Regions from separate parts of the Peribacillus sp. NJ11 genome, predicted to be linked through region 1. Evidence: predicted binding sites of a transcription regulator. Region 1 holds the regulator's gene; the other holds the start of a gene.
What was found. The regulator CtsR, encoded in region 1, represses protease genes until heat stress. The targets are predictions, from matches to a motif close to ATGGTCAATAAAGGTCAAACA.

Region 1 (3,422 bases):
CGAAAGGTGTAACGATCTGGGCACTGTCTCAACGAGAGACTCGGTGAAATTATAGTACCTGTGAAGATGCAGGTTACCCGCGACAGGACGGAAAGACCCCGTGGAGCTTTACTGCAGCCTGATATTGAATTTTGGTACAGCTTGTACAGGATAGGTAGGAGCCTGAGAAGCCGGAGCGCTAGCTTCGGTGGAGGCGTTGGTGGGATACTACCCTGGCTGTATTGAAATTCTAACCCGCGCCCCTTATCGGGGTGGGAGACAGTGTCAGGTGGGCAGTTTGACTGGGGCGGTCGCCTCCTAAAGAGTAACGGAGGCGCCCAAAGGTTCCCTCAGAATGGTTGGAAATCATTCGTAGAGTGTAAAGGCACAAGGGAGCTTGACTGCGAGACCTACAAGTCGAGCAGGGACGAAAGTCGGGCTTAGTGATCCGGTGGTTCCGCATGGAAGGGCCATCGCTCAACGGATAAAAGCTACCCCGGGGATAACAGGCTTATCTCCCCCAAGAGTCCACATCGACGGGGAGGTTTGGCACCTCGATGTCGGCTCATCGCATCCTGGGGCTGTAGTCGGTCCCAAGGGTTGGGCTGTTCGCCCATTAAAGCGGTACGCGAGCTGGGTTCAGAACGTCGTGAGACAGTTCGGTCCCTATCCGTCGCGGGCGCAGGAAATTTGAGAGGAGCTGTCCTTAGTACGAGAGGACCGGGATGGACGCACCGCTGGTGTACCAGTTGTCTTGCCAAAGGCATAGCTGGGTAGCTACGTGCGGACGGGATAAGTGCTGAAAGCATCTAAGCATGAAGCCCCCCTCAAGATGAGATTTCCCATGGCGCAAGCTAGTAAGATCCCTGAAAGATGATCAGGTTGATAGGTCAGAGGTGGAAGCGTGGCGACATGTGGAGCTGACTGATACTAATAGATCGAGGACTTAACCAACGCTTTATAAAAAATGAAATACCTTCTTATTATCTAGTTTTGAAGGAACAACGTTCCTTTATTGTTTGGTGGCGATAGCGAAGAGGTCACACCCGTTCCCATTCCGAACACGGCAGTTAAGCTCTTCAGCGCCGATGGTAGTTGGGGGTTTCCCCCTGTGAGAGTAGGACGCCGCCAAGCCATTTCTAAGATCAGCCATTCTGGCTGGTCTTTTTTGATGTTCTAATTAACGAATAGGTTTTTTATCTCCAGGGTTAGCATAGGGCTGGATCTATTTGTTGGTTAAAATACCATTAGAGGGAACGGGAACTGGAGAAAGAGGTTGAATTTAGGTGAAGGAGCTTTGAGGAGAAGAAAAAATTGCAGGTTTTGCATTTATCTTTTCAGGGTATTTATGTAAGATATTTCAACTTTAATGTTCAATGGGGTATGTAACTACATATAATTTGGAGAAAATGGATAATACAGAAAGAAAGTGCGTTTAAGTTGCAAAATGCATTTTTCCTTGTATAATAATAGTCAAATATAGTCAAAGTCAGAATGGAGGAGGCTGAGTGAGAAACATATCTGATGTTATCGAAACTTATTTGAAGCAAGTGCTGGAAATAAGTCAAAAAGATATCTTAGAGATTAAAAGAAGTGAAATAGCAGATAAATTTCAGTGTGTTCCTTCTCAAATCAATTACGTAATCAATACCCGGTTTACAATCGAGAGAGGTTATGTTGTAGAGAGTAAGCGTGGAGGCGGCGGTTATATACGCATCATGAAAGTGGAATCGCAGGATTCCGTGCAACTTATTAACCAATTATTATCGCTTATTGGTTCTAGGGTAACTCAATCGATGGCTGAAGGAGTAATTTCCCGGCTGATGAATGAGGAAGTCATTAATGAAAGAGAAGCAAAGATTATGATGAGCGTCATAGATAGATCGGTGATTTATATCGACCTACCTGACCGCGATGAGCTTAGGGCAAGAATTTTAACTGCGATGCTTACGACTTTAAAATATAAATGAAACTGGCAGAGGTGATGAACGTTGATTTGCCAAGAATGTCATCAAAGGCCTGCTACCCTACACTTCACCAAAATCATCAATGGAAAAAAGACTGAAGTCATGATTTGTGAGAAATGTGCTCAGGAAAAAGGTGAGGTGTTCATGGATGCAGGTGGACCTGGTTTTTCAATAAATAATTTATTAGCAGGATTGTTGAATATGGAGTCGAATATTCAACAGACAAAGGCAAATGCATTTCCCAAATCGGAAGAGAGGCGTTGCCCGAATTGTCATCGTTCCTATAAAGAATTTGTCCATATTGGTAAGTTTGGCTGTGCCGAATGTTATAAAACATTCAATGAACAGTTAAACCCTATTTTAAAAAGGGTTCATAGCGGCAATACAGCACATATAGGGAAAATTCCAAAAAGGATTGGTGGCACCATATATCTTCGAAAGCAAATTTTGGATTTGAAAGAAGTTTTAAAGACCCACATTATTCAAGAGGAGTTTGAGAAAGCGGCAGAAGTAAGAGATAAGGTTCGTTCCCTTGAAAAAAGGTATGATGCACAAGAGGGAGGCGAGGAATTATGAGCTTGGAAAAGTTTGTAGAAAACGCCTTGAGTTCCTGGATGAGTGCCGAAGGGCCGGAGATCGATATTGTATTGAGTTCCAGGATTCGATTGGCCAGGAATTTCAAAGACTTTACCTTCCCAACCTCCTTTTCTAACGAAGAAGCTAAAAAAATAATTGAATTGGTCAAAAAAAGAATTGAAGAGGAAGTTACTCCAGAGATTGGGAAACTGGAACTTCTAGAGATTGACCAATTACAGCCACTGGAAAAGCGCGTTCTTGTTGAAAAACATTTAATCAGCCCTCATTTAGTTGAGGAATCAGCGAAAAGCGCATGTCTCCTTTCGGAAAATGAAGAAATCAGTATCATGATAAACGAAGAGGATCATCTCCGTATTCAGTGTTTAATGTCGGGGTTGCAGCTAAAGGAAACCTTAAAGATTGCAAATGTTCTTGACGATTGGATTGAAGAATCCATAGACTATGCATATGATGAAGAAAGAGGATACCTAACTAGTTGTCCAACTAATGTGGGAACGGGATTAAGGGCTTCAGTCATGATGCATCTGCCAGGCCTGGTCCTTACTCAGCAAATGAATAATATCATACCGGCTATCAACCAATTGGGGTTGGTGGTACGAGGGATTTATGGAGAGGGCAGTCAAGCGTTAGGGAATATCTTTCAAATCTCTAATCAAATCACTCTCGGAAAGTCGGAAAGGGATATCGTTGAAGATCTAACAAGTGTAGTGCAACAAATCATAGCCCAGGAACGGTCAGCGCGGGATGCATTAGCGAGGACTTCCCACATACAATTAGAAGATAGAGTTTTCCGTTCATATGGGATATTGTCCAATGCTCGAATCATCGAGACCAAGGAAGCTGCTACCTGTATCTCAGATGTTAGGCTAGGTATAGATC
Region 2 (3,422 bases), 2.8 Mb from region 1:
AACAGATCCAACCACCACTTTATTCTTGGTTGGGATTGGGGGCGTTTCAGGCCTTATGCCCGATATGGATATTGATGGAAAGTTAAGTAATAGGATTACCTTTTCACATAAGTTTATCCGAACGTTAGCACAAACGATTGGGATTTTAATGATCCTTTATTGTGTTTTGGAAGGTTCTGAAACTGAAAAGTGGATTGGAGTAGGGGCAGGAATCGGAATCATCATTATTTCATCTTTCATTACACAAAGGCATATGCTGACCCTGACTGGGTTAGCTGTATTAGGCGGGGGATTATCTTGGCAGGAAAACTGGTTATGGCTGTTAGGCGTCTATATTATCATAGCATCCTTTACACCGCATAGAAGTTACACCCATTCGATTGCCGGAATCGTCTTCTTTGGCATCATTGCCTTTCAATTCGAAGAATTCATGGGGATTGATGGGATTTTAACTACTTGTGTTTTAGGATACATAAGTCATTTAATTGCAGATATGAAGTTTTTACCTTTTAATAAACGTGGGGTAAAGTTATTTCTTCCATTTTTCTCAAAAGAATTTTGACAGTGGTTTTCTTACCGCTGTTCAGACTATAGACAAATTGGAGAAGTACCAGTTTACCTTCAATGTTTTCTTTTGAAAAAAGTTCCAGTTGATTTCAGAAATTCGCTCCCTTTCCGCCGACTGTCTACCGAGCCTCCTCGCCGCAAGCGCCTGTGGGGTCTCGGCTAGCCAGTTATTCGGCAGGAGTGTCGCAAATTTCTTCAATCTAGAGAGGCTTTCATACGTATAATCAAGTAAAAAACATGAAGGATAATAAAATTTTCATTTAAATCATGGTTCGGGGTGAGAGCATTCCGAAACTCCTTTTGTCGTTAAACTGGACAGTGGTTTTCTTACTACTGTTTTTTCTATGAGGAAAAGTAAAAGTGCTTTGACAATAAGGTGATTGTTGGATGTCTGTTTCGACTTTTTTTTATCTTTTATATGGTCATTCTTCCTATATCTACTAAATGTAACATAATTGTAAAGATCCTGTGATGCGAATGATATGCCTTTTCTAGTATGTTAGGTTTAGCAAATCACATCAGGGGGTAAATAATTTGTTTAAGAAAATTGTCGTCGGATTGTCATTGGCTATTATGCTTGGAACAGTATCTTTTACAGGGGACCAAGTTGAAGCTGCTTCATATCATACTAAAGCGATTAAAGTGGCAAAAAGTGAATTAGGTACAAAATATAAAACGGGTGGCATTTCTACTTCAGGTTTTGATTGCTCCGGCTTAGTGAAATATTCATATCAAAAGGCTGGTAAGAATTTACCTAGGACGGCTGCCGATATATATAAAAAAGGAAAGAAAGTTAAGACTTTACAAAAAGGTGACTTAATGTTTTTTGCTCCAAACAAAGCGAAAAAACCTACACACGTGGCTATTTACATAGGGAACAATGAATTCATACACTCTTCATCATCTAAAGGAGTGTCATACGCCAAAACAAATAATAGTTATTGGAAGCCAAAGTATATTGGCGCCAAACGTATATAATAGAAGAAAATCAACCTAATATAAAATACTAAGAGACTTAATGAAGTCTCTTTTTTTGTTTTAAAAAATAAGAGTTGATGAGACAGATGATTGTTTAACGTAAGTTTTTCCTTGGAAAAAGAGTAAGTGAGTGGTGGTTTATTGGTTATGTGCGTGCTGAAATGGTAATCAATAATAATTGAAAATGGTAGGGGCATAGAATCTTTTTATTTGACTATAAATGGATAGTTTAATATGATTAGCAAACTAATTGGAGGGAATTTATAATTTGTTTCCAAGAAAATTCCCAGACAAAATTATTGAAAGTCAAAGAAGGTCAATGTATAATAAAGTCAGAAAGTCAAAGAAGGTCAAAGATTTTATTGAGTTTAATATTTTTAAAGGAGGAGTGCTACATGCTTTGTGAAAAATGCCATGTAAACCAAGCTAATATTCAAGTTCATCTAAATATGAATGGTCAGGAGCATGATGTGAAACTGTGCTCCACTTGTTATAAAGAAGAGCGAAATAAACTGGGTGCAGCAATGGGGGGAATGGATTCAGGGAAATTCCCGTATAACGGATCCCTAAACTCATTCAATCCATTTAATTATAATGAAGTTCCTAAACCGGATTCAGTCGAACAAGGCGAGGGCGGAGGATTACTTGAAGAGTATGGTCGTAATCTGACCGATGTAGCTAAAGCAGGACTTATTGATCCGGTAATCGGAAGAGATGAAGAAATCAAACGTGTCATAGAAGTCCTTAATAGACGCAATAAAAATAATCCAGTTTTAATTGGTGAACCTGGAGTCGGTAAAACAGCCATAGCTGAAGGTCTGGCTTTAGCCATTGCTGAGGGTTCAGTGCCTGGTAAATTACGTAATAAGCTGGTATATATGCTTGATGTCGCGTCCCTTGTTTCGAATACTGGAATTAGAGGTCAATTCGAAGAACGAATGAAGCAATTGATCAGTGAATTACAGGAAAGAAAAAATGTCATTTTATTCATCGATGAAATTCATCAACTGGTTGGGGCGGGTTCAGCCGAAGGATCAATGGATGCAGGAAATATCTTGAAACCAGCACTTGCACGTGGTGAACTTCAGCTTGTCGGAGCCACCACTTTATCCGAATATAGGAAAATTGAAAAAGATGGTGCCCTTGAAAGACGCTTCCAGCCTGTACAGGTTAATGAGCCGACAACAGCTGAGGCATTGGTCATCTTACAAGGTTTAAAAGATAGTTATGAATCCTATCATGGAGTCACATATAGTGAAGAAGCGCTAAAAGCGGCTGTTGAACTCTCGAACCGTTACATTCAAGATCGTTTCTTGCCGGACAAGGCAATAGACTTGATGGATGAAGCGGGTTCCAAATTGAACTTGACCATAGAAGACGGCCAGGTAGAAAATATGAAAGAGCGCTTGGCGCAAATCTATAAAGAAAAAGAAATGGCCTTAAAAGAAGAAGCCTACGAAAAGGCTGCCGTCCTTCGTGATGAAGAAGAAAGACTGGAAAAATCTTTGCAGGCTGGAGAAAATGCTATTAAGCCAACCGTTTCCGTTGAGGACATTCAAAAAATCATCGAACAAAAGACTGGTATACCTGTAGGCAAGCTGCAAGAAGATGAACAGGAAAGAATGGTTCATCTTCAAGACGAACTTTTGAAAAAAGTCATCGGGCAGGAAGAGGCTGTCAAAAAGGTTTCTAAAGCCGTCCGAAGGAGTCGTGCCGGATTAAAATCCAAAAACCGTCCAACCGGTTCTTTCCTTTTTGTAGGTCCAACAGGTGTCGGTAAAACCGAATTGGCGAAAACTCTTGCTGAGGAATTGTTCGGGGACAAGGAAGCGATGATTCGTCTTGACATGAGTGAATTCATGGAGAAACATAGTGTT

Region 2: QUF86_RS19020 (ATP-dependent Clp protease ATP-binding subunit) is a predicted target of CtsR. The motif match lies at 1,882-1,902, and genes of this name have one in related genera.

Annotation. Positions count from the first base shown of each region.
Region 1 is NZ_JAUCFO010000001.1:1,014,865-1,018,286, reverse strand. It holds rRNA gene QUF86_RS04975 (23S ribosomal RNA) at 1-933, shown strand, start outside; rRNA gene rrf (5S ribosomal RNA) at 998-1,113, shown strand; gene QUF86_RS04965 (CtsR family transcriptional regulator) at 1,488-1,949, shown strand; gene mcsA (protein-arginine kinase activator protein McsA) at 1,971-2,522, shown strand; gene mcsB (protein-arginine kinase McsB) at 2,519-3,422, shown strand, end outside.
Region 2 is NZ_JAUCFO010000001.1:3,849,354-3,852,775, forward strand. It holds gene QUF86_RS19010 (metal-dependent hydrolase) at 1-562, shown strand, start outside; gene QUF86_RS19015 (C40 family peptidase) at 1,102-1,545, shown strand; gene QUF86_RS19020 (ATP-dependent Clp protease ATP-binding subunit) at 1,941-3,422, shown strand, end outside.